Linked DNA regions of Methylosinus trichosporium OB3b. The protein of the gene in region 1 interacts with the protein of each later gene in a pairwise test. Links are inferred from orthologs where the notes say so. Each region holds a gene or a part of one and is shown on either strand. Other genes may lie near its edges. The genes, in order: CQW49_RS04165 and rlmB.

Region 1 (14,905 bases):
GCGACGCTTTGACGCTTTCTTAAGGCGAGGCGCTCCCCGCTGGAACGCGGGCTTTCAGTCGCACGGCGACGACGCGACCGCAAGTCCCTCACTCCTCCATCTTCAGCGCCGCGATGAACGCCTCCTGCGGGATCTCCACGCGGCCGAACTGGCGCATCTTCTTCTTGCCTTCCTTCTGCTTCTCGAGCAGCTTGCGCTTGCGCGTCGCGTCGCCGCCATAGCATTTGGCGGTCACATCCTTGCGGAAGGCGCGCACCGTCTCGCGCGCGATGATCTTGCCGCCGATCGCCGCCTGGATCGGCACCTGGAACATATGCGGCGGAATGAGCTCCTTGAGCTTCTCGCACATCTGCCGGCCGCGCGAATCGGCGCGCGTGCGATGCACCAGCATCGACAGAGCGTCCACCGGCTCGGCGTTGACGAGAATGCTCATCTTCACGAGATCGCCGGCGCGATAATCGGTGATGTGATAATCGAAGCTGGCGTAGCCCTTGGAGATCGACTTCAGGCGATCGTAGAAATCGAACACCACCTCGTTCAGCGGCAGGTCGTAGACCGCCATGGCGCGCTTGCCGACATAGTTCAGATCGGCCTGCACGCCGCGCCGATCCTGGCAGAGCTTCAGCACGGAGCCGAGATAATCGTCCGGCGTCATGATCGTCGCGCGGATCCAGGGCTCCTGAATCTCGGCGATCTTCACCACATCCGGCATGTCGGCCGGATTATGCAGCTCGATCTCGTCGCCATTGGTCAGCTTGATCTTGTAGACGACCGAGGGCGCCGTCGCGATGAGATCGAGATTGAACTCGCGATGCAGCCGCTCCTGAATGATCTCGAGATGCAGGAGCCCCAAAAATCCGCAGCGGAAGCCGAAGCCGAGCGCCGCCGAGGTCTCCATCTCATAGGAGAAGCTCGCGTCGTTGAGGCGCAGCTTGCCGATCGCCGCGCGCAAATCCTCGAACTCGGCGGCGTCGACCGGGAACAGGCCGCAGAACACGACGGGCTGCGCCGGCTTGAAGCCGGGAAGCGCGGCGTCGCACGGCTTCTTGTCCTCGGTGATGGTGTCGCCGACGCGCGTGTCGGCGACCTGCTTGATCTGCGCGGTGATGAAGCCGACCTCGCCCGGGCCCAGCGAGGCGACATCGAGCATCTTCGGCTTGAACACGCCGATCTTGTCGATCTCATAATGGGCGCTGGTTCCCATCATCAGAATCTTCTGGCCCTTGCGCATGCGCCCGTCGATGACGCGCACCAGCACCACGACACCGAGATAGGCATCATACCAGCTGTCGACCAGCATCGCCTTCAGCGGCGCGTCCTCGTCGCCCTGGGGCGGCGGCAGGCGGGTGACGATCGCCTCCAGCACGTCGGGAATGCCGATGCCGGTCTTGGCGGAGATCAGCACGGCGTCGGCGGCGTCGAGGCCGATGACGTCCTCGATCTGTTGCCGGATGCGGTCGGGCTCGGCCGCCGGCAGATCGATCTTGTTCAGCACCGGCACGATCTCGTGACCGGCGTCGAGCGCCTGATAGACATTGGCGAGCGTCTGCGCCTCGACGCCCTGGCTGGCGTCGACGACCAGCAGCGAGCCCTCGCAGGCCTTCAGCGAGCGCGACACCTCATAGGCGAAATCGACATGGCCGGGCGTGTCCATCAGGTTGAGGACGTAATCCTTGCCGTCCTTGGCCTTATAGTCGAGCCGCACGGTCTGCGCCTTGATGGTGATGCCGCGCTCGCGCTCGATATCCATCGAATCGAGCACCTGCTCCACCATGTCGCGCGCGGCGACGGTCCCCGTCGCCTGGATCAGACGATCGGCGAGCGTGGACTTGCCATGGTCGATATGCGCGACAATGGAGAAATTGCGGATATTGTCGATCTTGCGCGTCGTCATGGCGGCGGGATAGCAGCGCGGGGCAGGGAAGGGAAGCGGCGATTTGACAGCGGCGACGGCGCTCTGGTCTTCTGTGGCGCGTCTTCCGCATGTGAGAGCCGCTGCGATGATCCCGTTCCGACTCCTGCTCGCCGCGCTGCCGCTCGCGGGCCCCGTCCATGCGCAGAGCTTCGATTGCGCCGCTGCGCGGACAATGGTCGAGCGGCTGGTCTGCGCGGACCGCCGTCTCGGCGCGCTGGACGCGGAGCTCGGCGCCGCGGTGAAGGCGTCGCTGGCCGCCGATCCGGCGAAACGCGCCGAGCGCCTCGCCGAAGCGCGCCGATGGATCATCGAGCGCGACCGCCTGTGTCCGCCGCCGGCCCGAGAGCCGGTCGGCGAAGCGAAGGCGCAGGCGGTCGCTTGCCTCGCCGCCGCCTATCAGGCGCGGCTCGCCGCGCTGCGGGCGCCGCCTGCGGATGATTCGAAAACCGCGGCCTGCCGGACGCTCGGCGAGCGCTATCGCGCCGTCCTCGCGTCGGATCCCGGCGCGCCGTTCCGGACGTCCTTCTATGCGGCGAGCCCGCTGGCGGTGCTGAGCGCGACGCAGGGCTCCGGCGTCACGATCGCCTCGCCGGTCGCCGAGCTCGGCCAATATTCACGGCGCGCCTTCACCGATTGGTCGAAGGCCCAGCCGCAGCCCTTCACTGTCACGGAGCCGGTGCTGAAGGCGCTGGACGAGCTGAGCGCATTCGGTCTGCGCATCGAGCGCCTGCCCGGCCATAATTTTTATTCGGCCGGCGTGATCGAGGGCACTGCGGCCTGCTACTCGACGGTCTATTTCATCGTCGAAGGCGCTCGCGCGCACCTCGCCGTGGGGCCCGCGAGCTGGGAAGGGGAGGGCGGGGCCGGCTGCGGCGTCTCCCGATCCTTCGGATCGATCGACGGCGCGCCCGCAGCCTTCGAAGAATCGCATGACTACACGCCCTCCCTGATCTCCGCCGTGAGCGTCACCCCCTGGCGTGACGCAGCTTTCGGTGAGACCTGCTCCGTCGATCTGCGATTTGCGCCGCGCTTCACGGCGGCCTCTCAATATAATGATTGGGACGTCCATTGCGATGGGGCGGATTGTGAGCGGCTGCGCGGCGCCGCCCTCGCTCTGGTCGAAGCGGCGCAGGCTGATCCGCTCGGCGCGCGCGCAAGGGCGCTCGCGCGATTGACGGCGGGGCAAATATTGGAGTTCTCCCGCGCGGAGGCGGTGAACGGGCCGCCCGCGGAGGCGCTCAGTCCCGCGGAGGCCGCCGAGCCGTCCAGTTATACGGATAATGCGCCGCTGCTGCTGCCGCTCGTCGACGAGGGCCGAGTCTATCTGGCGGCGCTCGGCCATTTCACGGTCGGGTGGCGCGTTTTTGCGGACTGGCGCGTCGGCCTGAAGCAAATCGATAAAGACGCCCTCACCGAACGGGCCGTCTTTGCGATCGGCATGACGAAGGGCGAGCTGCGCAGCGTCGAGACGAGGTGAGCTCTTTCGTTCGAGGAAGAGCCATCATCACGAACGCAGCGAAGCGATCCAGAGGCCGGCGGCCCTGGATGGCTTCAGTGCGCTTCTCTTAACGACGGCCCCGCTCGAGGCGCGGGGGTCAGCCCTTGTTCTGCAGCGCTCCCTTGGCCTTGCCATAGAGCTCCAGCGCATGGGGCTTGGCGAAGGCGTAGGCCGCGGCCAGACGCGGAGCGAGCCAGACAGAGACGTCGCGGGTGGTCTTCACCGTGACGCAGCCCGCCTTGGTGAGAAACGCGACCGTACGGTCGAACTTCTCGAGATGCGGGCTGTCGGCCGGTATCTTCGAGCGCAGCCAGGCGACGAGGGCCTTGGTCTTCTCGCTCGCCAGATCGGCGAAGACGACGGCGGGATCGGGCTTCGGCGCGCTCGCCAGCATGTCGTTCAGCCGCGCGATCTCCTGCGCGGCGGCGGCGAGCTCGTCGGCGCGCCGGTCACGCTCGGCGAGGGCGGTCTCGCGCTGCGCGGCGGCGGCGTCGCGCTCGCTCCGCAGGCTGTCGCGCTGCCCGGAGACCGAGGCGATCTCGGCGCGCGCGGTCTCGAGGTCCTTGGTGAGGGCTCCGACCTTGGCGACGAGCTTCGTCTTGTCGGCCGCGAGGCGATCGCGATCGGCTGTGATTTCCTTCACCTGCGACTCGAGGCCAGCCACGTCGGCTCCGCCCGTCGTCTCGTCGACGACGGGGGCGGAAGTCTCATCGGACAGGTTCATCTCCTACCTCTCTTCGTGGCCTAGAGACGCATCTGTCGCAGACCATAGGAATTTTCACGATTCGGCAAAAGCGGAATTTTTTGCTTCTGCTCGGACAGAGGCGCCGCCCGCTCTCAGCGCGGGGCGAGCAGGGGCGTCACGCCCTCTGTGTCGATATAGACGACGCCGTCCTCGACCTTGACTGGATATTGGGCGAGCGCGCTTTCCTGCGGCTGGACGGGATCGCCGGTGTGCAGGTTCCAGGTCCAGGCGTGGAGCGGGCAGGTCAGAACCTCGCCGTCGAACTCCGCCTCCTCGAGCGGGTAGTTGGTGTGCGGGCAGACCCCCTGAAAGGCGCGGATTTCGCCGCCGAGCGGCCAGGCCAGGATGATCACATGCGAATCTGCGATGACGAGGCGCATGCCGCCTTCGAAGATCGTGTCATCCTTGCACACTCTCTGGAACATGTCGGACCCTCCGGATCGGCGCGTCGGCCGCGATCGTTTCGTCGCAGCCTCTAGCAAAAGCAGCGCCGCCGCGGCGAGGCCGCATTGATTTCCCGGCGCGACCAGCGCATTCTCGGGGTGTGAGCGAATATCCCGTCACATTCTGCATCGTCGTCACGACGATCGACAGCGAGGCCGGCGCCAAGGAGCTCGCGCGGGCGGCATTGGCGGCGCGGCTCGCCGCCTGCGTGCAGATCGCCCCGATCCGCAGCCTCTATGAGTGGAACGGCGAGCTTCGTGACGAGCCGGAGCTGTTGGTGCAGATGAAGGCGCGTGTCGAGGATTTCGGCGCGCTCGTCGCCGCGATTCGCGCCTCTCACCCTTATGAGGTTCCGGAAATTCTGCGCCTCGACATCGCCGCCGGCGACGCCGATTATCTCGATTGGGCGGCCAAGGCGACCGCGCGCGATCGCGACGCCTGATCGTCGCTCGAAAAAGCGCGCCTTCAGGCTCGCACTTTCTTACGCGTCACTGAAAATCGTCAGCCGCTGCGCCGCAGCGCGCGGCCGTTCGAGGCCGGGTCGGGCGAGAGGCTCGCCAGCGCCTGTCCGCGCAGCTGCTCGGCCTCGCTCCGCGCCACTTTGGCGTCGGCGCGCGCCGCGCGTGCGGCGCGGCGATAGCGTCCATGCGCGACCCAGGAGGAGAGGCCGCCCGCCAGCACGCCGAGCCCGATCGCCGCGAGCACGATGAGATAGAGCGGCGCCTCGAATGAGGGGCCGGTCGCGTCGCCGCCGGGCAGGGGATCGAGAAACACCCGCACCGGCGCGCGATTGGCCATCGCGAAGAACAGGAACAGCAGCGCGAGCGGCGCGAAGACGATGATGCGTAGAACCGATTTCATCTCACCCACCCGTTGCGCGCCGCATGACGGCCAAGTCGTCTTGTGTCGAGCGTCGTCCCGGCGGCTCAGCCGTTGCTCGTTTCGTTCAGCCGCTCGCGCATTTCCTTGCCGGTCTTGAAGAAGGGCACGGATTTCTCTTCTACCGAGACCTGCTCGCCGGTGCGGGGATTGCGGCCGGTGCGCGCCTCCCGCCGCTTGACCGAGAAGGCGCCGAAGCCGCGCAGCTCGACCCGGTCGCCGCGCGCGAGCGCCAGGGCGATCTCGTCGAGAATCGTGGTGACGATCGTCTCGACGTCGCGTTGATAGAGGTGCCCGTTACGGGAAGCGATACGTTGGATCAATTCGGACTTGATCATGGGATGTTCCAGATTGACTGACGCGCCGCATCCGTCCTCAGTCGGGAGTGGGAGCCTGCCAAATCGCGACAACACCGTCAAGCAGGCCGCGCTCCGCGACCGTGCCGACGCGCTGCAGCGCCTGCGCCAGCGCGTCGAGCCCGAGCGCTGCGGCGACGCCGGCGGCCGAATCGACGAGGCCGAATCTCTCGATCGCGTTCTTCTTCTTCCAGTCGACGACCGGCAGGCGCTTGGCCACGCCCTTCTCCGTCTCCAGCCATTCGATCGCCTCGCGCTCGCCGCCGATGAGGTCGACGAGCTTCAGCGGCAGGCCCTGGCGGGCGGTGAAGACACGGCCGTCGGTGACCTTGGCGAGCTCGGAATCGTCGAGCTTGCGCCGCTCCTTCACCAGCCCCTTGAACCAATCGTAGGAATCGGCGACGAGCGCCGCTATGGCCGCGCGCGCCTCCTCGCTGGTCGGCTCGAAGCCGTTGGGCGCGGCCTTCAACGGCGAGGACTTCACCGTCTCCATCTGCACGCCGACATTGTCGAGCAGCTTGCCGACATTGGGGAATTGAAACAGCACGCCGATCGAGCCGACGAGCGAATTGCCATGCGCGACGATCTCGTCGGCGGCAATAGCGGCGATATAGCCGCCCGAGGCGGCGAGCGTGCCGACGACGGCGACGACCGGCTTCTTCGCCGCGAGCCGGCGCAATTCGTCGTGCAGCCGCTCGGCGCCGGTGGTGGTGCCGCCGGGGCTGTCGATCGCCAGCAGCACGGCGCTCGCCTTCGCATCCTCCCCGATCGATTTCACGAGGTCGAGCGTCTCCTTGTCGCCGGTGATGATGCCGCTGACGGAGAGCCGCGCGATATGAGGAGAGAGCTTGGCCGCCGGCCCGAGGGCGCCGTCGCCATAACGGGCGAAGAGGGCGAGCGCCGCGGCGGTCGCGCCGCCGATGGCGAGAATGCGCCAGAGCGAGAGCTTGCGCCGCAGGCGGCGGCGATCGATCAGATAATCATGCGGAAGCGACATGCCGAACCTTGAGAGAGTGCGAGCGCGCCGCACTCTATCCTGTTTCGCATCGCCTGTGAATCGCATACGTGAGGGCGCGGGAGCCTGTCTGCTGCGTCTCGACAGCGAGCTTGAAGGCTCGCGCTCCAGGGGCGGGGAGTGGACCGCGAGCCTTCAGGCTCGCTCTTCACGCCGTTCGGCTCGCGAGCTCTTCATCACATCTTGTTGCAGCTGGACGAGGCCGGCAGCATCGCCAGATCGGTCATCTCGCCGGTGAGGACGAAGTCGCCGTAATCGAGCTTCAGCGCGCGCGAGACGCCATTCTCATAGAGGTCGAAGGACAGCACATAGACCGGCTGCTCGTCGCGCTTGCCCGGCTCGAAATAGGAGATCGCCACCGGCCAGCGGCGCAGCCCCTCGAGCGGCTTGATCTGCGCGGCCTTCTCGCTGACCGCGCCGCTCGTCGGCTTGCCGATCACGGCGAGCGTGTCGAACACTTTCTCGCCGTCGCCGGAGCCGTCATAGACCTTGGCCTCGAGAATCGACTCGCCGGCGCTCGCCGCTCCGAGAATGTGGCGCAGATGCTCGGTGGGGAACAGCGCGCCGCCGTCGAGCGCCAGCGAGGATTGCTTCGGCTTGGCGAGATCGACCGACATGGACGCGCCGCCGGTCTTCTTCGCCTTGCCGTCGATGTCCTCGGAGGGGACATTGTCGAGCCGCGTCTCGATGCGGAAGCGGAAATCCTTGCCGTCGCCGCCCTCGAATGTGGCGGAGCGCATGTCGGAGAGGCGGGCGGGGCCTTCGGAGGGCTGCAGCTCGGTGATCTGGCGGAAATTCTGAACATAGCCTTCGCAGGCGGAGCCGGAGAAGTCGAAGGCGATGCGGCCGCGCGCCGAGGCGGGGGCCTTGCCGCCCGAGGCCTGGCCGAGCGTGAGATCATAGACGGCGCGATGCGGCGCGAGCTGCGCCGGCGAGACGACCGCCGCCGCCGCGGACTCCGCCAGCGCCGCGCCGGGGGCGATGATCGAGGCGCAGCCGATGATCGCGCCGAGGATGCGTGCTGGGGTCATCGGGGGTCGTTCTCCCTTGCTCGAAATATTGGTGCGTTCGTTCGCGCGGTGCGAAAGCGCAGCTTGCGGATAGAACGACGACCCTAGGGCGCCGTCGAGGGCGCGCGCTATTCTTGGTAAACGGCGCGCCGCCGGACGCCGGCCTGTCGAGGCGTCGTCGTTCTGTCATCGATTGCCTCCCGACCTTGACCAAATTACGGTCGGGGCCGAGCGAAGGCAAATTTTGCCAGTTGAGAGGACCATCATGACATCGCAATCGACCCCTGCGGCGCGGCTCGAGGCGCTCGGGCTCACGCTTCCGACCCCGGCGGCGCCGGTCGCCAATTATGTGCCTTGGACGCGCGCGGGAAATCTCGTTTTCGTCTCGGGCCAGCTGCCGATCGGCGCCGGCGGCGCCATCGATGCGGCGCATAAGGGCAAGCTCGGCGCCGGCGTCGCGCTCGAGGCCGGGCAGGGCGCGGCGAGGATCGCGGCGCTCAATGTGCTGGCGCAGGCGGCCGCGGCCGCGGGCGGCGATCTTTCCAAGCTGCGCTGCCTGCGCCTCGGCGGCTTCATCAACAGCGCCGGCGATTTCGGCCAGCTGCCGCAAGTGCTGAACGGCGCCTCGGATCTCGTCGCGACCGTGCTCGGCGAGAACGGACGCCATGCGCGCTTCGCCGTCGGCGTCGCGCAGCTGCCGCTCGACGCGGCGGTGGAGGTGGACGCGACCTTCGAGGTTCTGGGGTGAACCGACGATCCTCTGCGCTGCTCTCGCAGAAAAGGGCGCGTCCCTCTCCCAAAGGGAGAGGGTGGCCGCGAAGCGGCCGGGTGAGGGGTATCCCTCTCGCCGATTTTCACCCGGCGTTCCCCTCATCCGACCCGGCTGCGCCGGGCCACCTTCTCCCTATGGGAGAAGGACTCGCGCTCCATCATGACTGGTCTTTTTTCGGCTGTGCAGGCGGCTAGCCATGCGCGATCCCTTTTTCTGGCTGGTCGAGCGACCGATCGCACATCGCGGGCTGCATGACGCCGCGCAGGGAATCATCGAGAACTCCCTCTCGGCGACGCGCGCCGCGGTCTGCGCCGGCTATGCGATCGAATGCGACGTTCAGGCGACCGCGGACGCCGAGGTCGTCGTGTTCCACGACGAGACGCTGGAGCGCTTGACCGACGGCGTCGGGCGTCTCGACGCGCTCGGCCTCGCCGATCTCCAGCGCCTCACGCTGCGCGGCGCGCGCGAGCAGATTCCGACCTTGCGCGAATTGCTCGCGGCGATCGGGGGAGCGGTTCCGCTCGTCATCGAGATCAAGAGCCGCTTCGACGGCAGTCTCGCGCTCGCGCGCAGCGTCGCCGAGATCGTCGCCGATTATCGCGGGCTGGTCGCGATCGAGAGCTTCGATCCCGATCCGATCGCCGAGCTGCGGACGAGCGGCGCGGGATTCGGCCTCTTCGGCGTCGCGCTCGGCATGGTGGCCGAGGCGTCCTATGACGGCGCGGATTGGAGCTTCCTTTCCGCGGCGCAGCGGCGCGAGCTCGCGCAATTCGCCCATGCTGCGCGCACGCGCCCGGATTTTCTCTCCTGGAGCGTCGCCGATCTCCCGCATGAGATCCCGCGCCTTTGTCGCGCGTCGGGGCTTCCGGTCACGGTCTGGACCGTGCGCTCGGCGGCGCAGGCGAAGGCGGCGCTCGCCTTCGCCGATCAGATCGTGTTCGAGGGGTTTTCGCCGGCGAGCGGCGGCGCGTCATAAAATCATCGTCGTTTTCGAAATAGCATCGACGGAATTTTTAGTGATCGGAGCATGCGATGATTATCGAGTCGCGTTTCGACGACGCCGAATTGCGTTCGGAGCTCAAATCCGGCCGGGCCGACGCCCGCCCGTCCGCGGACCCCGCCAAAATGGTCGATCAGCTCGTGCATCGCATGCGCGCTGGCGCCGGCGCGGATTTCGACGCTTATGAAGCGCTGCTCGGCATGAACGATCTCGTCGAGATCAATTATCTCGAGCGCGGGCTGATGGCGGCGCGCGCGGTCTGCCGCATCAGCGCGCCGGCGCTGGTCGGCGACGGCAATGAATGGGGCACCGGATTTCTGATCGGCCCGCGCCTGCTTCTGACCAATAATCATGTGCTGCCGACGCCGGAGGACGCGCTGCGGGCGACGATCGAGTTCGGCTATGAGCTGGACGGCTCGGGCCGACTGAAGCACAGCACGCGATTCGTGTTGACGCCGCAGGACGGCTTCGTCACCAGTCCGCGAGACCGCCTCGACTACACGATCGTCGCCGTCGCCGAGCGCGGCGACGACGGAACCGCGCTCGCGGATCTCGGCTTTCTGCGGCTCGACGCGCGCACCGGCAAGATCGACGTCGGCGATTTCGTCACCATCATCCAGCACCCGGACGCGCGCACCAAGCGCATTTCCCTGCGCGAGAACAAGGTCGTCAAATATGGCGACGAGCGCAACGCCGCACTCGACGATTTCCTCTGGTATTCCTCCGACACCGCGCCCGGCTCCTCCGGCGCGCCCGTCTGCACCGACGCCTGGCAGGTGGTCTGCCTTCATCACGCCGGCGTGCCCTCTCGCAGCATAGTGGACGGAGTCGAGCATTGGGCGCTCGTCGACGGCGATGTGGCTCCGGCCGCCGCCGCGCGGCGCCTGCCCGCCGACAAGATTCGCTGGGTCGCCAATGAGGGCGTGCGCGTCTCCAAGCTTCTCGCCGATATCGAGCAGCAGGTGAAGGCGACGCCGGCGCTCGGTGCGCCGCTCATCGCCGCGCTCGTCGCCGACGCGTCCGGCATGAAGCCTTTCGCTGGAACGCAGCCGTTCCAGAGCCTCGTCGGTCCGCCCATTTTCGGCGCGCCGGCGATCATCGCCGCGCCGACGCTCGCGTTCGAAACCGCGAGCGCGCCGCGTCGCCGAACCCATCCGGCGAATTATTTCGACGACCGCAAGGGCTATGATCCGGAGTTTCTCGGGCCGACCGTGCCGCTGCCGGCGCTCGGCCCGAACGCGTTGCGCTTTGGAACGCCGGCGAAAGTCGCCGGCGCGAGCGACGACGTGCTGCGCTATCGGCATTTTTCCGTCGTGCTCAACGGCGCGGTCGAGCGCCGCCTCGCCTTCTTCACCGCCGTCAATATCGACGGCGCGAGATGGCTCAACCTCGAACGAGGTAACGACGCTTGGTTCTACGATCCGCGCATACCGGAGGACTTGCAGATCGGCGACGAGCTCTACGGAAACGAGCCGGGGCCGCGAAACAATTATTTCGATCGCGGCCATCTGGTGCGCCGGCTCGATCCCGTCTGGGGCGACATTCGCGAGGCCAAGCAGGCGAATGACGACACGTTTCACTGGACCAATTGCTCGCCGCAATATTTCGGATTCAATCAGGGCGCCGATCTCTGGCAGGGGCTCGAGAATTTCATTCTCTACAACACCGACGAGGAGGATGTGCGCGCCAGCGTCTTCACCGGACCTTTGTTTCGCTCCGACGACGAGGAGCATCGCGGCGTGCTGATTCCGCAATTCTTCTGGAAGGTCGTCGCGGTGGTCGACCGCCGCGGCCAGCTCTATGCGAGCGGCTATCTCGTGAGCCAGCAGGACTATGCGCTCGACATTCCGTTCGAGCGGCTGCCGGTCGGCCCCAACAGCACGGAGCCCGGACAGAATTTCCAGGTCTCCGTCGCCAAGATCGAGGCCGAGACGGGGCTCGTCTTTCCGGACGCGGTGCGGCAGGCCGATGTCTTCAACGGACCCATGGCGGGGCGGCGCCTGCGCACGCTCGCCGATGTGCAGCATCCGAGGCGCTGAATTTCTTCAACGCCTCGGCGTCGACGATCAGGGCGTCGCGGTGGAATCGGGCGCGGCCGACACATGCGCCGCCAGCGCGTCGCGCAGCGCCTGCTCCTTGTTGTGGTCCAGCGAGGTCTTGAGCACGACGCCGCCCGTTCCCTTGACCGCCTCCAGCACCTTGTCGGTGGTCAGCTTGCGGATCAGCACGAACAGCGCGGCGTTGCCGGGCTGCAGCGTCTCCGACAATTGCTTCATGAAATCGTCGTTGATGCCATAATCGGTGAGCGCGCCGCTGAGCGCGCCGGCGCCGGCGCCGATCGCCGCGCCGAGCAGCGGATTGAGGAAGATGAGCCCGATCAGCGCGCCCCAGAAGGTGCCGCTGACGGCGCCCGCCGCCGTGGTGTTGAGCAGCTGGTTCAGCTTGATCTTGCCGTTCTGCTCCTTCACCGCGATCACGGCGTCGGTGATCTCGATCACATATTCCTTCTGCAGATCGAACAGGCGCTGACGAATATCCTCGGCCTTGGCCTCGGTCGGATAGACGATGACGACGAGATCAGACATGAAAGTCTCCTTTTGCGGGGAAGACGCGCGCACGCATCGAAGCGCATGCACATGTCGCCCGAACGACGCCGCGGCGGGAAGCGCGCGGAATGTCGCGGGGGGATGCGCCGGTTTCGTTCGGCCGCCGCCGCAGGTCTAAGATTGCGTCGCGGTGAGCCTTCGCCAAGCCGCCGGGAGATGATTTATGATGTCGTCGGCGATGAGGCCAGGGCCGAAGTCCTCGGCCGCGGCGGCGTGCATCCAGACGGCGCAGCTCGCGGCGGCGAAAGGCTCCATGCCCTGCGCCAGCAGGCCGGCGACAATTCCCGTCAGAACGTCGCCCGAGCCGGCGGTGGCGAGCCAGGGCGTGGCGTGGGGCAGGATCGAGGCGCGCCCGTCCGGCGCGGCGACCACAGTGTCCGGCCCTTTGAACACGATCACCGCGCCGACCTCGCGCGCCGCGTCGCGGGTACGCTCGAGCTTGGAGATCGGAGCGCCGGACAGGGTCCTCTCCCAGCGTTGGCCGTGGAAGAGGCGCGCGAACTCGCCGCCATGCGGCGTCAGCACCACCGGGCCGGGCGCGTTCGCGATCGCCTCTTTCAACCGCTCGGGCGCGAGGGCGAAGCTGGTCAGCACATCGGCGTCGAGCACCGCCGCGCGGGGCTCGGGCGAGGGGGCGAGCGCCGCCTCGACGAGCGCGCAGCAATCCTCGCCGACGCCGAGCGCCGGGCCGAGCGCGACCACATTCTTGCGTCTGTCCTCGAGCAGAGCGGAGAGGCCGGCCGGACCGTCGGCGACGCGCAGCATCACCGAGGTGAGGGCCGGCGCATTGACGGCGACGGCGTCCTGCGGCGTGGCCAGAGTGACGAGCCCGGCGCCGGCCCGGAGCGCCGCCGTCGCCGCGAGCCGCGCCGCGCCGGTGTGCGAGGCGCCGCCCGACACCACCACCGCATGGCCGCGCGCATATTTATGCCCCTCGACGCTCGGCAGGCGCAGCGCGGCGCCCCAGGCGTCCGGCTCGTTGACGAAAGTCTGCGGCGCGATCTGCTGCAGCACGGTCGAGCGAATGCCGATATGGGCGCAGGAGATGGCTCCGCAGCGCAGCCGCCCCGGCAATAGCAGATGACCGCATTTGAGACGAAAGAAGGTGACCGTCGAATCGGCCTGCACGGCGACGCCGCGAATCGCGCCGCTGGTGCCGTCGACGCCGGAGGGAATGTCGACGGCGATGATCTTCTGCCGGGTCTCGGCGCGCCAGGCGTTGAGCCGCTCGATCAGCACGGCGGCGGGACCGTCGATATCGCGGGCGAGGCCGGTGCCGAACAGAGCGTCGATGACGAGATCGACGCCGGTGAAGTCGCAGCTCGTCGCATCCTCGACGCGGCCGTCCCAGGTCGAGGCCGCCTCGCGCGCGTCGCCGCGCAGCGATTCGGGCGGAACCAGCGCGGCGACGCGCACCTTGAAGCGCTGGCTGCGCAGCATGCGCGCAGCGACATAGCCGTCGCCGCCATTATTGCCCGGCCCGCACAGCACCAACACGCGGCGCCCGGCGGTCTTCACCAGAAAGGCGGTGGCGGCGGCGGCGATGGCGGCGGCGGCCTTCTCCATCAGCGCCATGCCGGCGACGCCGCTCTCTATGGTGAGGCGGTCCGCCCGCGCCATCTGCGCGGTGGTGAGGAGCTCGGGCGGGTAGGGGCCGTGCGGCATGGCGGGATGGTGGCGGAAGGCGCATCTCTCCGCAACGCCCTTTCGCGAAATAAGGCGAATTTGCCGCGCAGGGCGCGAGTGTGGAATATGTGGAGCGGCCCCTCGAACCAAAGACGGAACCTCCGCCTATGCTCTCGGCCGTCATACTGGCCTTCGACGCAGCTCCCGCCGGCGCCCGTGACGGCGCGGCGCGCGAGGGCATCGTGCGCACGCTGGCCTCGCTGGTCGAGGCCTGCGTCGCCGGCCTCGTCGCCGACGCGATTCTGGTCGGGCCGCCCGATTCGGGGCTCGGAGTCATCGCGGACGAAGCCGGCTGCGGACTCGTCGAGGCGGTCGACGCGCGCTCGGGCCTCGCCCGCGCTCTGCCTGGCTTGCGCTATCCGGACGTTCTGGCGCTGCGCGCCGGCCATGCGCCAGAGCGCGGCTTCGTCGACGAATTGCGCGACGTCCATGAGCTCGGCGACCGGGCGCTGGCGCATGTGCTGCGCGCGGCCCCGCATTCGCTGCTGACGCGTCTCGTCCCGCGCTTCTGCGAACCCGTGGGCCTCATCGCGCCGCGCGCGGCTTTCGGCGCGGCGGGAGATCTCGCAGTGCTGGCGAAGAAGCTGCGCGCGGGGGAGATGACGACGCGGGCGAGAAGGACGATTTGAGCGCTCGTTTCGAAAGGATCATGATCGAATGCCGCTCATTTCTCTCGATATCCCACGGCCCGCCATCGTGAGCGGCTCCAGCGGCGGCATCGGGCGCGCCATCGCGCTCGCAATCGCCGAACTCGGCTGTCCGGTCGTCGCGCACTACGGCAAGAGCGCCGAGGCCGCCGGCGAGACCGTTCAGCAGATCGCCCGGGCTGGCGGGCGCGCGATTGCGGTGCGCGCCGATCTCACCAACGTCGCCGACGCCGAGCGCCTCGTCGAGAAATCGCGTCGCGCTTTCGGCCGGATCGGCGTGCTCGTCAACAACGCCGGCGTCGCGACGCGCCGGGACGTGTGCGCCAATACGG
Region 2 (14,903 bases), 3.2 Mb from region 1 along the record:
TTCGCGGCGGCTCGCTTCGTCGCGCTTAAACTGGACATCTCCTCACGCGCGCCAGCGCCGCCTTAGCCGGATGTTCGCCGTTGTCGCGCCGCGGGAAAACGCCTAACATGGCTGCGAGGGACGACGCGCGAACCATTTGTTCACCAACGCGAAAGGAGCGGATCGTCCGCCTGCCGAAAAGGAATGGACAGCCGCTCGATGCTAGCGACGCGCGCCCCCGCGAAGATCAATCTCACGCTTCATATCCTCGGCCGCCGCGCGGACGGCTATCACGAGCTCGAGAGCCTCGTCGCCTTTTCCGGCGGCGGCGACGCGTTGCGGCTCGCGCCCGGCCCCGAGCTTTCGCTCGCGGTCGACGGCCCGACCGCCGCCGCGGCTGGCGTCGGCGACGATAATCTGGTGCTGCGGGCGGCGCGGCGGCTCGCGGAGCGCGTCCCCGGCCTCACGCTCGGCGCTTTTCGGCTCACCAAATATCTGCCGGTCGCGGCCGGAATCGGCGGCGGCTCCTCGGACGCCGCCGCGGCGCTGCGCCTCCTCGCCGCCGCCAACGGCCTTTCCGCCGACGATCCGCGGCTGATGGAAGCGGCGCGCGCCACGGGATCGGACGTGCCGGTGTGCCTCACGCCGCGCGCGCGCTTCATGCGCGGCGCCGGCGAGGCGGTCGGCGCGGCGCTCTCTCTGCCGCCGCTGCCAGCGGTCCTGCTCAATCCCGGCGCGCCGGTGGCGACAGCCGCAGTGTTCAAACGGCTCGGGCTCGCGCCCGGCGAGCGCACAGGCGCCGGCTCGCATCCCGCCATCACGCCCGGCATGGACGCAGAGGCGCTGCTGCTCGCCGCCCTGCGCAAGAGCCGCAACGACATGGAGGACGCGGCCTGCCTCGAAGCGCCGGTGATCGTCCATGCGCTGGCCGTGCTCTCGGCGGCGCGCGGCTGCCGGCTGGCGCGCATGTCCGGCTCCGGCGCCACCTGCTTCGCCATCTTCTCGACGCCCCATGCCGCGGCGACCGCCGCCGCGGCGATCGCCCGCCAAAACCCCGGCTGGTGGGTGAAGACGGCGGTGCTGCGATGACGCGCCCGCCGCACAAAGGTCCCCGCAACGACCGCCGCTTGCCGCCGCGCGAGGCGCCGCCGGCGGAGCCGTTCCGCCGCCCCTCCGCCGATGTCGTCGTGCTCTACGGCGCCCATGCGGTGCGCGAAGCGCTGCGCGCGCGTCGGCGCAAGCTGCTGACGCTCTACGCGACGGAAGGAGCGGCCGAGCGCATCGCCCCGCTCGCCGCCGAGGCCGGACTCACGCCGCAGATCGTCGACCCGCGCGCGCTCACGAGCCGGCTCGGCGATGAGAGCGTGCATCAGGGCCTGTTGCTGGAGGCGCGGCCCCTGCCCGCGGCGGAGATCGCCGATATCGAGACGAAGAGCGGCGTCGTGCTCGTGCTCGATCAAGTGACCGATCCGCACAATGTCGGCGCCATTCTGCGCACCGCCGCCGCCTTCGCCGTCGACGCGCTGGTGATGACCGACCGGAACAGTCCCGAGCTCACCGGCGTGCTCGCCAAGGCCGCCTCGGGCGCGCTCGAGCATGTGCTGATCGTGTCGGTCGTCAATCTCGCGCGTGCGCTGCAGGAGCTGTCGCAAAGCGGCCGGCTGGTCGTCGGCCTCGACTCCGAGGCGCCCGCGCCGCTCGAGGAGACGCGCTTGCAGAACCCCATCGCCCTCGTGCTCGGCGCCGAAGGCAAGGGCCTGCGCCGGCTGACGCGCGAGCGCTGCGACGTCCTCGCACGGCTCGACATGCCGGGACCGATCAAGAGCCTCAATGTCTCCAACGCCTGCGCCGTCGCGCTGACGACGCTGCGGTTGAAGGGGATAGCGAGTAGCGAGTAGTCCCTACTCCCTACTCGCTATTCGCCCTCACATCATCGTCATCTTGATGTAACGCCACAGATCCCTGAGATTCGTCACGATCAGCAGCAGCACGAGGCCGAGGATCACGAGTCCGAAGATGCTTCCTCCGCTCATTGGACGCTCCCTTCCGTGCAACCTGCCTCGCGCAGCGAGGCGACCAGAGTTTCGACGAGACGCGCCGCCGGCTCCACCGCGGCGGCGACCGGCGCGCTGAGCTCCATCGCGCCTTCCTCGCCGCCGAGCGTCAGCGGCTCGCAGGCGACCAGCAGGACGCGCGGCGCGTGGCCGCCGATGCGCGCGACGCTCTGCAGCACGGCGACCGGATCGAGCCCATGGGCCGAGACGATGGTCTCGTCCTCCGCGTCGATCTGCGGCTCGACGATCGACAACGTCCCCGGCTCCTCACCGCGCGGCGCCGCATCGACGAGGATCGCGACGTCATAGCCGTCGGTCAAAGCGAAGGCGAGATCGATGCCGCTGATGCCGAAATCGACGACATCCGCTTGCCCCAGCGCGTCGCTGCGCGCCAATGCACGCGCGACCTCGACGCCGAAAGCGTCGTCGCCGCAAAAAATATTGCCGATGCCGGCGACGAGAATGCGGGTCATGAAGCGCCTCCATCCAGCGGCTGCAATTCCTGCGGCGAGAAGAAGAAGCGATGGCCGGGAAAACCGGCGGCGCCGAGATCCGCGCCCGGATCTTCGACGAGCGTCACCGCGACATGCGCGCGCCCTTCGAAATCACGCTCGACCGCCTCGACCACCGCGACCTTGCCGGCGAGCGCAATGTCCATGATGTCGCCGCCCGCCTTCGGCGCGATGCGCACGCGCGCCCCGACCGCGAAGGGCGCCTCGTCGCCTTCCTCCAGCGGCCGAAAGGCCCCGTGCAGCGCGCCGAGATCGTCGCGCGTCATCGTCTCGCATCGTTGCAATATGTCGCGCGTGCGCGGATCGGCGGCGGCCATCTCGCGCTTCTCGTCAGCCGAGAGCGTGCGCACGCGCAAGGTCAATAATTCGTCGATCTCCGCGCCATCGAAGAATGCATTGCGGCTCTCCGGCGCGACCTGCGGATAATCGGAGAGGATGATCGGCGACGCCAGCATCCTGTCGCGCCGTCCCGGCTCGCCGACGAGGGTCGGCCATAGGCCCTCGCCGGCGCAGCCCCGCGCCGCGGCGCGATGGCGCTCGGGCGGCTCGATGAGCGAGACGAAGGCGCCGCCGCGCGCTTCGAATATGAGATGCGTCGAGAGAAAGGCGCGCGCCCGCGAATCTTCGCGCGCGTCGGCGTCCATCAGCGGCGACAGATTTTCGATCTCCACACGCAGGCGAAACAGCGCGTCGTCGAGCCGCGTCGCGGAAAGAACGACCTCTCCTTCCACCGCCTCGCTGCTGCGCGCGATCACCGCGACGATCTCGCCATGCGCGCGAATGGGCTCGATCTCGCGCGACGCCGCGAAGGAAAAACGCCGGCGTTGCGCCTTTCTGCAGAGATCGTCGAGCCTCGCCGCTTCGATATCGACCCGCCGCTCGATCGCTTCCTCGAAGGAGAGGAATTTCTCGCCATCGATGACGAGCGAATCCGTCGGACGATAGAATGCGATCGCCTCGACATCGGCGACCGGCGCCGCGATCTCGCCGATCTCGCGCCAGCGGTTCTGCAAAAACCGCAGCGCCATCTCGACCTCGGCGCCGGCCTCCGCCTCGATCAGAAGCTCCGCACGCATCAGCGACGCCTCGCCGCCGGCGCGCTGCGCGCTGCGCGGATGCAGCTCGCCGAACATCCAGCGCGTTCTGTTCTTCGTCGCCGACGGCCGATAGGGGTAGAGAATATAGCCCTCATAGAGAACGGCGTCGGCGATCGGCTTCACGCGGTCGATGTTCATCGCGTCGCCTCCATCTCGGCCTCGTCGAGAAGACGCGCGACGGCTTCCGCCTCGCCGAGCAGCGCGGCGCGCCGCTGGAAACGACGCAATCGCTCGAGCGTCTCGGCGCCGAGACGAATCCAATCGCCCTCGCCATAATGCCGCGTCATCAGCCGCTCCACGATCGCCAGCGGCAAAGCGAAGGACGCCTCCTTCGACCATGGGATCTGCTCGACGCGCAGCGCGCCATTCTCCTCAGTGTAGAACACCGAACCGCTGAACAGGAACAGGAGCGGCGCCGCGCCATCGATGAGCCCGCCGAAATATTTGGCGCTGGCGATTGCGACGTCGCGCGTGCAGGCGACCGGCAACCGCAGGATCGTCTCTTCGTCGAAGGCGGGAACGGCGACGCTCGCATGAGCGAAGACGAAGCTGCGCAGCGATTGCCCCCAATGCTCCGGCGCGCCGAACAATTCGACGAGCCGCTCCTTCTCCTCCACGCGATAGGAGCGGCGCATGGGCTCGATGCGGATTTGGCAGCCGAGCGTCACATTGCGAATGCGCGCGCGCGGCGTCGCGTTGGCGATGCGCAGCGAAAAGTTCAGCAACGGCGACACGGAAAAAGGCTCCGCTTCGACGCCGCTCACCTCGAAGGTAAGATCAACCATGGGCGAGGACTCCTCGCTGCGGCGCCTCGTTCAACGACACGAAGAAGCGTTCGACCTCGTCCCAGAGCGCCGCGCCGCCCGAAAGCCCCTGCCAACGCGCGCGCATGAGGCCGGTGAGCGCATAGCAGCGATCGATGGAGACGCGAAAATAGCGGCGCGCGTCGCGACGATCGATCAGCAGCGCCTCGACGTCCGGCGTCATGTCGAACAGAATCGGATTGGCCGCGGCGAGCGCCGACCAGGCGTCCTCGCTCAGAACGGATTCGATCGCGCCGGCCGGGCTCGGATAGACGGCGAGCGGACGACGCTCCTCGCCGCTCTCCAGCAGAAAGGCGAGGCCGATGGGAAGCTGCAAGCGCTCCCACAGATCGTCGGGAAGCGTGAAATCGCCGAGCGCGATCGTCGTCGGCGCGATGGCGCGTAGCGGGCCGCCCGCAGCCGCCGCGCGTAGGCAAGAGTCGCAGGCGCAGAGCATGCGGCGGCTGGACAGATCCATCGCATGACGGTGGACGGCGCCCAGCGCGGCGCCGCAGAGCTCGCAACGTTCCGCGCCGCCGTCATCGGCGACGAAGCGGCGCATGCGGGAGACCCAGCCGATAGTCATGCATCACTCCGCGAGACTGCGCGCCGTGGCGCGCTCCTCTATGACGATGCGGTCGAGATCGGGAGCCGCCTCGGTCAGCGACCGCTCGATCTCGCGCCGCGCATCGGCGCGATCCTCTTGGTCCTCGGGCAGGCGCACAGAGACGCGGGCGATGGCGCGCGAAACGTCGATGAGCTCGATTGTCGCGCCCCATTTCTCACGCAGGCCCGAGATGGCGCGCCGCAGCCGCGTCTCCGGCTCGTCCGGATGCAGCCCGTGCAGCAACAGCGCCGACGCGACATAATGATCCGCCGCGAAGGCGGCGAGCAGACGTCCGTCCTCGGCGCCGGAAGCGAGCGTCAACATGCGCGCCAGCGCCAGCCCATGCAGATCGAGGCAGGCGTCGAGCAGCGCGCGCGCGAGCGCGCGAGCTTGCGCGTCTCTCGTCTCGTCCAGCGTTTCGATCAGCCGTTCCATGCGGCCGAGACAATCGGCGAGCGCATCGCTCATGATCCCTCCCGCGGCGCGCCGAACATCGGCGAATGAACGCGCTCGAGCGTGCGGCCGCCGCCGAGATACATATGCACGCCGCAGGGCAGGCACGGATCGAAGCTGCGCACCGTGCGCATGATGTCGATGCCCTTGAACTTGTCGCGGCCGTTCTCCTCGAACAAGGGCGTGTTCTGCACCGCATCCTCATAAGGCCCCGGCGTGCCGAAATCGTCGCGCGGCGTCGCGTTCCAGGGCGTCGGCGGATAAGGGTGATAATTGGCGATGCGCCCCTCGCGAATGACGAGATGATGCGAGAGCACGCCGCGCACCGCCTCGTGAAAGCCGCAGCCGATCGCTTCGTCCGGCACGGTGAACTCGGTCCAGGTGCGCGTGCGCCCGGCCTGCACCTCCGCCAGAGCCTTGTCGATGAAGTGATAGGCGATAGCGGCGCAATAGGCTTGGAAATAGGTGCGCGCGCGATCCCGCTCGATGGCGTTGCTCCATTTGGGAATCTTCCACTCGAACTCGCATTCGGGCTTCAACGCGGTCTTGGGCAGATAGATTTTGACGCTGTCGCCCGTCGCTTTGACATAGCCGACATCGACGAGCCCGGCGAGCGCGGTGGCCCACAGGCGCGCCAGCGCGCCGCCGCCGGTGTCGAGCGCCAGATAATCGCCCGTGCGCTTGTCGTACCAGCGCGGACACATCACCCAGGAATAGTTGCCGCCGTCGAAATCGCGCTTCTGCGGCCGTGGTATCGTCGTCTGATTCCAGGGATGGCGCTGATCCACCGGATTGCCGAGCGGATCGGTCGAGACGAAGGTCTCGCGGTTCTGCCAATCGTCGTAATAGCTCGCGCCGAGCAGGATGCGGATGTTGAGATTGATGTCGACGAGATCGGTCGTCACCAGCTTTCCATCGACGATGACGCCGGGCGTCACGAACATGGCCCGGCCCCAATCGGTCATCGTCTCATAGCGATAGTCGCACTTCTCCGGATCCTGGAACGCGCCCCAGCAGCCGAGCAGAATGCGGCGACGGCCGACCTCCTCATATCCCGGCAGCGCGTCGTAGAAAAAGTCGAACAGATCATCGTGCAGCGGCACGCATTTTTTCATGAACTCGGCATATTTGACGAGGCGCACGAGATAATCGGTGAACAGCTGCACCGAAGGCGTCGTGCCGACGCCGCCGGGATAGAGCGTCGACGGATGCACATGGCGCCCTTCCATCAGGCTGAACATTTCGCGCGTGTAGCGGGAGACATGCAGCGTCTCGCGATAGAACTCGCCGGTGAAGGGGTTGAGCGCCGTCATGATGTCGGCGATGGTGCGGTAGCCGTGATCGGCGGCATGCGGCGCCGGCGTCGATTGCGCCTTGGCCCAGACGCTCGGATTGGTCTCCTTGACCATCTGCTCGCAGAAATCGACGCCGACGAGATTGTCCTGAAATATATTGTGATCGAACATATATTCGGCCGCCTCGCCGAGATTGATGATCCAATCGGCGAGCGGCGGCGGCTTGATTCCATAGGCCATGTTCTGCGCATAGACGGAACAGGTCGCGTGATTATCGCCGCAGATGCCACAGATGCGGCTGGTGATGAAATGCGAGTCGCGCGGATCCTTGCCTTTCAGGAACACACTGTAGCCGCGAAAGATCGACGAGGTGCTGTGGCATTCGGCGACGGTGCGGTTGTCGAAGTCGATCTTGGTGAAGATGCCGAGACTGCCGACGATGCGGGTGATCGGATCCCAATTCATCTCGACGAGATTGGGAGAGGACTTCCGCTCGTCGTCGATACGTCGCGCTTTCTCGTCCATATCGTTCTCCTAAAGCGGATACGCTTCTTCCGGCTTATCCGGATGATAGCCTGTGGTGCGCTCGTCCTCGTTGTGCCGCCATTTCGGCTCTTTGCTGAGCGTCGAATTGGTGAGGCGACGCAGATTGCGGATGAGGAATCCGTATGGCGTGACCAGCGTGGAGGAGATGCGCGCGCCGGGCGGCTCGTCCATGAACGGCATGAGCTTGTCGGGAAAGCCCGGCATGGTGCAGCCGATGCAGATGCCGCCGACATTGGGGCAGCCGCCGACGCCGGCGATCCAGCCGCGCTTGGGCACATTGCATTGCACGACCGGGCCCCAGCAGCCGATCTTCACGAGGCATTTGCGCGAGCCATATTCATGCGTGAAGTCGGCCTGCTCGTAATAAGCGGCGCGATCGCAGCCTTGGTGCACGGTCATGCCGAATAGCCATTTCGGCCGCAATTCCTCGTCCAGCGGAATCATCGGCGCGAGGCCGGCGAGCTGACGCAGCACATAGAGCAGCGTCTCCATGAAATTATCCGGCTGCACCGGACAGCCGGGGACATTGATGATCGGCAGCCCGGCCTTCGATTCGAAATGCCAACCGAGATAATCGGCAAGACCCATGCAGCCGGTGGGATTGCCTTTCATTCCATGCACGCCGCCATAGGTCGCGCAGGTTCCCGCCGCGATCACGCCGAGCGCCTTGCCGGCGAGGCGATCGATCCATTGCGTGGTCTTGATCGGCTCGCCCGTCTCCGGATCCGTGCCGAAGGCCGCCCAATAGCCTTCGCCGCTCAGATGCTCGTTGGGAATGGACCCTTCGACGACCAGCAGAAAATTCTCGATCTCGCCGCGCGCGGCGCTGTGAAAGAATTTCATGAAGTCGTCCCCGACCTCATAAGCGAGAACGGCGTTGTGCAAATGTACTTTCGGCAGGCCGGGCACGGCGCCCAGCAGAATGTCCTCTATGCTCGGCTCGCTCGCCGCCGTGATCGAGACGGTGTCGCCGTCGCAAGAAAGTCCCGCGGTGATCCACAGAATGTGGACCTCCTCGATGTTCGGAACATGCTGGGTGGAGCGTCCATGAGGGACCGCATCCGGAGCCGCATCGGCCATGCTCGCCTCCGCTATTCGACAAAGGAACCAAACGCGGCGTTGCGGTTTTAGTTCCTGAATGCGGGCCACGGCCGTAGTCGAGACGAAAGAGCGCCGGCTCCGGCGCTCCACAGCTCCGCATAAGTGGAATTGCGAGATTTGCGCCGACTTTGCCCTCGTCTAGGCTCGATTCTGCCCACTTTCTCCCAAAACGATCAGTAGAAAGCGCGGTCGAGGACTCGAAGGATGAGCGACATGATCGACCTCGGCGACAGGCTGGCCCGGCTCCTGTTCGAACGATTCGGCGCCGCGTCGCGGCGCTTCGACGAGCTTTCGTCCGCGGAGCGCGATCTTTATTTTCGCACGGCGCAGGACGTGCTGCGCGAGGTGGCGGCGAGCGCGCCATTCGACGCCGAGCGTCTCGTCGAGCGCGTGAGAGAGACGCGGCCGTCACGGCTCGGCTTTCTCTACATGAGCTATGCGCTCAATCGCACCGAAGCGGCGTCTCTGCTCGCCGCACGCGCCGCGCTGCCGCGTCAACGCAAGCCGGCGGCTTAGTTCCGCCGTGTCCCTCGTATCGAAGAGCGGCGTCGCCCCGCAGAGCTGGCTTTGCGCGGTCGCGCTCGCTCTCTGTGATTGCGAATATGAGCTTTCGGCGTCGCCTTCGTTTGTGCTTCAGCGCATAGCGCGACGCGCGTTGCTTGCACGGAATAGAGCGAACCTGAAGGCTCGCGGTCCACACAGCATCTGGACCGCGAGCCTTCTGGCTCGCTCTTTGGACAAAGAGTCGAGACTAGCAGCAGCGAAACGCGCTGCGGCCGCCCTCGCCGAAGCGGCTCGCCTGCCGCTCGCGGAAATAATCGTCGCGCGTCATCGCCGGCTCGTCCGGATGATTGGCGCGCCGATGCGCCGCATAGGCCTCGTAATCGCCCTGGCCGATCATCAGCTGCGCGCTCTGGCGCAGCTTTGCGGCGAGGCGCGCGAGATCAAGCCCGGGCGATGCGCAGATCCGGCACTTCATCGGTCGTCTCCCTGGTGGTGACGGTCTTGGCGCGCAAGGCGTCGCGAATCGAAACGAGGCCGAAGCCGAGCATGGACAGAACCAGCGCGATGAAGATCGCGCAAAGCGTGATGTTCACATAATCGTTGAACACGATGCGGCTCATCTCCGCGGCCGTCTTGGCCGGCGCCAGCAATTTGCCCTCGGCCGCGGCGGCGGAGAAGCGCGCCGCATGCGCGAGGAAGCCGATCTTGGCGTCGGGATGGAAGATTTTTTCAAAACCCGCGGTCAGCGTGCAGACATAGAGCCAGGCCGCCGGCGCCGCGGCGACGAAGGCGTAGGCCTGCCGCTTCATGCGGAACAGCACGACGGTGCAGAGCGTCAGCGCGATCGCCGCCAGCATTTGATTGGCGATGCCGAACAAGGGCCAGAGCGTGTTGATGCCGCCCAGAGGATCGACGACGCCGGCGTGCAGGAACCAGCCCCAGCCGCCGACCGCGAGCGCGGTGGAGGCGAGATTGGGAATCCACGCGCGCGTGTGGCGGAAGCGCGGCGCGAAGGTTCCGACGAGATCCTGGATCATGAAGCGCGCGACGCGCGTGCCGGCGTCGACGGTGGTGAGGATGAACAGCGCCTCGAACAAAATGGCGAAATGATACCAGAAGGCCATCATGCCCTGACCGCCGAGGGCGCTCGACAATATCTTCGCCATGCCGACCGCGAGCGTCGGCGCGCCGCCGGTGCGCGAGAGCACGCTCTTCTCGCCGACATCGGAAGCCGCCTGCGTCAGCGCCTCGGGCGTGATGGAAAAGCCCCAGGAGGAGATCGCCTGCGCCGCCGAATCGGCGGTCGAGCCGATCACCGCCGGCGCGCTGTTGAGCGCGAAATAGACGCCGGGCTCGAGCACGCTCGCCGACACCAGCGCCATGATGGCGACGAAGGATTCCATCAGCATCGCGCCATAGCCGATGAAGCGAATCTGCGTCTCGTCGCCGATCATCTTCGGCGTCGTGCCGGAAGAGACGAGCGCATGAAAGCCGGAGACGGCGCCGCAGGCGATGGTGATGAAGAGGAAGACGCTGCCGGCGAACACCGGCCCCGTGCCGTCGATGAAGCGGCTGACCGCCGGCATTCTCAGCTCCGGCATGACGATGAAAATGCCGATGGCGAGCGAGGCGATGGTCCCGATCTTCAGAAAGGTGGAGAGATAATCGCGCGGCGCGAGCAGCAGCCACACGGGCATCACCGAGGCGATGAAGCCGTAAGCGATCAGCATGAAGGCGAGCGCCTCGCCCTTGAAGGAGAACAGCGCGGCGAGCGCCGGAGTCTCGGCGACAGTGCGGCCATAGGCGATGCCGGCGATGAGCAGCACGAAGCCGATCGCCGACATTTCGAACACGCGCCCCGGGCGGATGTAGCGGCCGTAGATGCCCATCAGCACGGCGGTGGGCAGAGTGGCGAAGACGGTGAAGGTTCCCCAAGGGCTGTCGGCCAGCGCCTTGACGACGATGAGCGCGAGCACGGCGAGCAGGATCACCATGATGGTGAGAATGCCGACCATGGCGACGAGGCCCGGCAGCGGACCCATCTCGGTCTTGATGAGATCGCCGAGCGAGCGTCCGTCTCGGCGCGTCGAGATGAACAGCACGACGAAATCCTGCACCGCGCCGGCGAAGACGACGCCGGTGAGCAGCCACAAAGTGCCGGGCAGATAGCCCATTTGCGCGGCGAGCACCGGGCCGATCAGCGGCCCGGCCCCGGCGATGGCCGCGAAATGATGGCCGAACAGCACATATTTGTCGGTCGGCACATAATCGAGCCCGTCATTGCGCCGATGCGCAGGAGTGAGGCGAGTGGGATCGAGCCCGAGCGCGCGGTTCGCGATGAACAGCGAATAGAAGCGGAAGGCGATGAGATAGACGCAGATGGCCGCTGTGACGAGCCACATGGCGTTGACCGATTCGCCACGCGAGGTCGCGAGCGTGAAGAGCGCGAAGACGCCGATGAGGGTGACGGCGCTCCAGAGCGCGAACGAGAGCGAATTGCGGGTGGGAATCGGGTCGGACATGGGATCGCCTCGGTCGCGATGGTGGCTGCGCGACAACAAGCCGCCTTTCCCGAAAAATGCAAGAAGGGGCGCATCCATTCTCCCACTCGTGGGAGAAGATGGCCTCGCGAAGCGAGGTCGGATGAGGGTCCCGCCGCGTCGACAACTCGGTAAAACCGTGCGCGCCCTCATCCGACCCGGCTCCGCCGGGCCACCTTCTCCCGCCCTGCGGGAGAAGGATTCCGCCCTCTCTTGATTCCATGCGCAGCGACGTATATAGATATCTTTATATCTGCCTCGGACACGCCATGACCCCTTCGCCTCGTCTTCTCCCTCTGGAGCCCGCCCTCGCCGCGTTGAATGCGGCCGGCGAGGAGACGCGGCTGCGGCTGCTCGGGCTTCTGGCCGAGACCGAGCTCACCGTCAGCGAGGCTGTCGCCATTCTCGGCCAGTCGCAGCCGCGCGTCTCCCGGCATCTGAAGCTTCTCGTCGAGGCCGGGCTCGTCGAGCGTCGCCGCGAGGGCGCCTGGGCCTTCTTCCGCCTCGCCACGGCCGATGTGCAGGGCGAGATCGCCCGCAATGTCGTCTCCTGGCTCGATCCGCTCGATCCGGTGCTCGCCGGCGACCGCGCCCGGCTCGCCGAGGTGCGGCAGGCGCGCGCCGACGCCGCGGCCCGCTATTTCGCCGACCATGCGAGCGAGTGGGACGAAATCCGCTCGCTGCATGTGCCCGAGGCGCAAGTCGAGGCCGCGATGCGCGAGGCGGTGGGCGAGGCCCCGCTGCGCCGCCTGCTCGATCTCGGCGCCGGCGCCGGCCGCATGCTGGAGCTGTTCGCGCCGCAGGCGGAGCAGGCGATCGGCGTCGATCTCTCCTCCGCCATGCTCGCCGTCGCGCGCGGCCGGCTCGAGGAGGCCGGCGCGCGCAATGTGCAGCTGCGCCAGGGCGACATCTATGCGCTGCCGATCGAGCGCAACAGCTGCGATCTCGTCATCGTGCATCAGGTGCTGCATTATCTCGATGATCCCGGCCGCGCGCTGCGCGAGGCGGCGCGCGCGCTCGCGCCCGGCGGACGCCTGCTCGTCGTCGATTTCGCGCCGCATCGCGAGGAGGCGCTGCGCGATGCGCACGCCCATCGCCGTCTCGGCTTCGCCACGCAGGAGATCAGCGCGCTGCTCACGCAGGCGGGGCTCGAGGTGCTGTCGCAAAAAGACCTCGCTCCCTGCGCCGAGGACGGCGGCAAGCTCACTGTCTCGCTATGGCTGGCGCGCGATCCGCGCATTATCGCCGACCCCCTTCCTCGAACGAGCTATGAGACTGCCTGATGGCCGATGCGCGCACCTCCTGGCCTCCGGGTCATTTCGACATCTCCTATGAGTTCTTCCCGCCGAAGACGCCGGAGATGGAGATCCAATTGTGGGATTCCATCGCACGCCTCGCGCCGCTGAAGCCGAAATTCGTCTCGGTCACTTATGGCGCCGGCGGCTCCACGCGCGAGCGCACGCATAATATCGTCGCGCGGCTCGTCGCCGAGACCGACATTCTTCCCGCCGCGCATCTGACCTGCGTCTCCGCCTCGCGCGCCGAGATCGACGAGATCGTGCGCGGCTATTGGAACGCCGGCGTGCGCCACATCGTGGCGCTGCGCGGCGATCCGCCGACGGGCGTCGGCACGAAATTCGAGCCGCATCCCATCGGCTATCAGAGCTCGACAGAGCTGGTGCGCGGCATTCGCGAGATCGGCGATTTCGAGATCTCCGTCTCCACCTATCCCGAAGGCCATCCCGAGAGCCGCAGCATCGACGACGACATCGATGCGCTCGCCTCGAAGATCGACGCCGGCGCGACGCGCGCCATCACGCAATTCTTCTTCGAGAACGACGTCTATTTCCGCTTTCTCGACAAGGCGCGCAAACGCGGCATAAAAATTCCGATCGTGCCCGGCATCATGCCGGTGCAGAACTTCAAGCAGACCGCCAATTTCGCGCGCAAGGCCGGCGCGAGCGTGCCCGGCTGGCTCGCCGATCGCTTCGAGGGATTGGACGACGATCCCGTCACCCGCCGTCTCATCGCCGCCGCCGTCGCCGCCGAGCAGGTGCTCGGCCTCGCCGAGAATGGCGTGCGCGAATTTCACTTCTACACCAATAATCGCGCCGACCTCGTCTTCGCGATCTGTCATCTTCTGGGCGTGCGTCCCGTTACCGAGAAAGCCGCAGCATGAGCTTCGACAAGAACCACGGACCGAAGATTCTCGCCGCGCTGGAGCAGGCCGCGAGCGAGCGCATTCTCGTCCTCGACGGCGCCATGGGCACGATGATCCAGCGCCACAAATTCACGGAGGCCGATTTCCGCGGCGAGCGATTCAAGGACCATCCGAAGGATCTGCGCGGCAATAATGATCTGCTGACGCTGACGCAGCCGGACGCGATCGAGGCGATCCATCGCGCCTATCTCGAGGCCGGCGCCGACATCATCGAGACCAACACCTTCTCCTGCACCGCGATCGCGCAGGCAGACTATGGTCTCGAGCATATCGTCTACGAGCTCAATCTCGAAGGCGCGCGTCTCGCGCGCAAGGCCGCCGACGCGGTGGCGCGCGAGACCGGCGTTCCGCGCTTCGTCGCCGGCTCCATGGGCCCGACCAATCGCACCGCCTCGATCTCGCCCGACGTGTCCAATCCCGGCTTTCGCGCCGTCACATTCGAGGATCTGCGCGCCGCTTATCACGAGGAGGCGCTCGGCCTAATCGAGGGCGGCGCCGATATTCTGCTGATCGAGACGATCTTCGACACGCTGAACGCCAAGGCCGCGATCTATGCCGTCGAGGACGCGTTCGAAAAGGTCGGCACGCGCTTTCCGGTGATGATCTCGGGCACCATCACCGATCTCTCCGGCCGCACGCTCTCCGGCCAGACGGCCGCCGCCTTCTGGAACTCTATTCAGCACGCGAAGCCGTTCTCGATCGGCTTCAATTGCGCGCTCGGCGCGCGCGAGATGCGCCAGCATATCGCCGAGGTGTCGCGCATCGCCGACACGCGCATCTGCGCCTTCCCCAACGCCGGCCTGCCCAATGAATTCGGCCTCTATGACGAGAGTCCCGAATATATGGCCGAGCTCGTCGGCGAATTTGCGAAGTCCGGCCTCGTCAATGTGGTCGGCGGCTGCTGCGGCACCACGCCGCCGCATATCGCCGCCATCGCCGGCGCCGTGAAGGGCGTCGCGCCGCGCGCCATTCCCGAGATCGAGCCGCTGCTGCGCCTTTCCGGCCTCGAGCCTTTCACGCTCACCAAGGACATTCCCTTCGTCAATGTCGGCGAGCGCACCAATGTCACCGGCTCGGCCAAGTTCCGCAAGCTGATCACCAATGGCGATTACGCCGCCGCGCTCGATGTCGCGCGCGATCAGGTGGCCAATGGCGCGCAGGTGATCGACATCAATATGGACGAGGGCCTGC

Evidence for each region.
Region 2: the proteins of CQW49_RS04165 (region 1) and rlmB interact in binary tests that used the Escherichia coli proteins (3 or more experiments, as listed by UniProt). The link is inferred for Methylosinus trichosporium OB3b from one-to-one orthologs.

The regions. Positions count from the first base shown.
Region 1 is NZ_CP023737.1:867,471-882,375, reverse strand. What follows is about bases 11,631-14,602. They hold CQW49_RS04165 (bifunctional ADP-dependent NAD(P)H-hydrate dehydratase/NAD(P)H-hydrate epimerase), read right to left. Parts: upstream 13,906-14,602; coding sequence 12,355-13,905; downstream 11,631-12,354. Other genes in these bases: CQW49_RS04155 (SDR family NAD(P)-dependent oxidoreductase), read left to right, coding at 14,584-14,602; CQW49_RS04160 (hypothetical protein), read left to right, coding at 14,034-14,555; CQW49_RS04170 (DUF1269 domain-containing protein), read right to left, coding at 11,701-12,219; CQW49_RS04175 (DNA/RNA non-specific endonuclease), read left to right, coding at 11,631-11,673. Outside these bases: lepA (translation elongation factor 4), read right to left, coding at 89-1,894; CQW49_RS04225 (lysozyme inhibitor LprI family protein), read left to right, coding at 1,938-3,392; CQW49_RS04220 (hypothetical protein), read right to left, coding at 3,511-4,137; CQW49_RS04215 (monooxygenase system ferredoxin subunit), read right to left, coding at 4,251-4,583; divalent-cation tolerance protein CutA, read left to right, coding at 4,703-5,044; CQW49_RS04205 (lipopolysaccharide assembly protein LapA domain-containing protein), read right to left, coding at 5,104-5,463; ihfB (integration host factor subunit beta), read right to left, coding at 5,529-5,819; signal peptide peptidase SppA, read right to left, coding at 5,857-6,834; CQW49_RS04190 (cell envelope integrity EipB family protein), read right to left, coding at 7,029-7,883; CQW49_RS04185 (RidA family protein), read left to right, coding at 8,128-8,610; CQW49_RS04180 (glycerophosphodiester phosphodiesterase family protein), read left to right, coding at 8,831-9,610; more of CQW49_RS04175, read left to right, coding at 9,667-11,630; more of CQW49_RS04155, read left to right, coding at 14,603-14,905. UniProt on the Escherichia coli protein: Bifunctional enzyme that catalyzes the epimerization of the S- and R-forms of NAD(P)HX and the dehydration of the S-form of NAD(P)HX at the expense of ADP, which is converted to AMP.
Region 2 is NZ_CP023737.1:4,037,537-4,052,439, reverse strand. Bases 1-2,970 are described here. They hold rlmB (23S rRNA (guanosine(2251)-2'-O)-methyltransferase RlmB), read left to right. Parts: upstream 1-1,064; coding sequence 1,065-1,877; downstream 1,878-2,970. Other genes in these bases: CQW49_RS19170 (hypothetical protein), read right to left, coding at 2,503-2,970; CQW49_RS19175 (hydrogenase maturation protease), read right to left, coding at 2,009-2,506; CQW49_RS19185 (4-(cytidine 5'-diphospho)-2-C-methyl-D-erythritol kinase), read left to right, coding at 199-1,068. Outside these bases: more of CQW49_RS19170, read right to left, coding at 2,971-3,780; CQW49_RS19165 (DUF6084 family protein), read right to left, coding at 3,777-4,427; CQW49_RS19160 (DUF5947 family protein), read right to left, coding at 4,420-5,031; CQW49_RS19155 (hypothetical protein), read right to left, coding at 5,035-5,520; CQW49_RS19150 (nickel-dependent hydrogenase large subunit), read right to left, coding at 5,517-7,325; CQW49_RS19145 (NADH-quinone oxidoreductase subunit B family protein), read right to left, coding at 7,335-8,426; CQW49_RS19140 (hypothetical protein), read left to right, coding at 8,661-8,963; CQW49_RS19135 (YbdD/YjiX family protein), read right to left, coding at 9,199-9,426; CQW49_RS19130 (carbon starvation CstA family protein), read right to left, coding at 9,392-11,473; CQW49_RS19125 (ArsR/SmtB family transcription factor), read left to right, coding at 11,761-12,774; metF (methylenetetrahydrofolate reductase [NAD(P)H]), read left to right, coding at 12,774-13,670; metH (methionine synthase), read left to right, coding at 13,667-14,903. UniProt on the Escherichia coli protein: Specifically methylates the ribose of guanosine 2251 in 23S rRNA.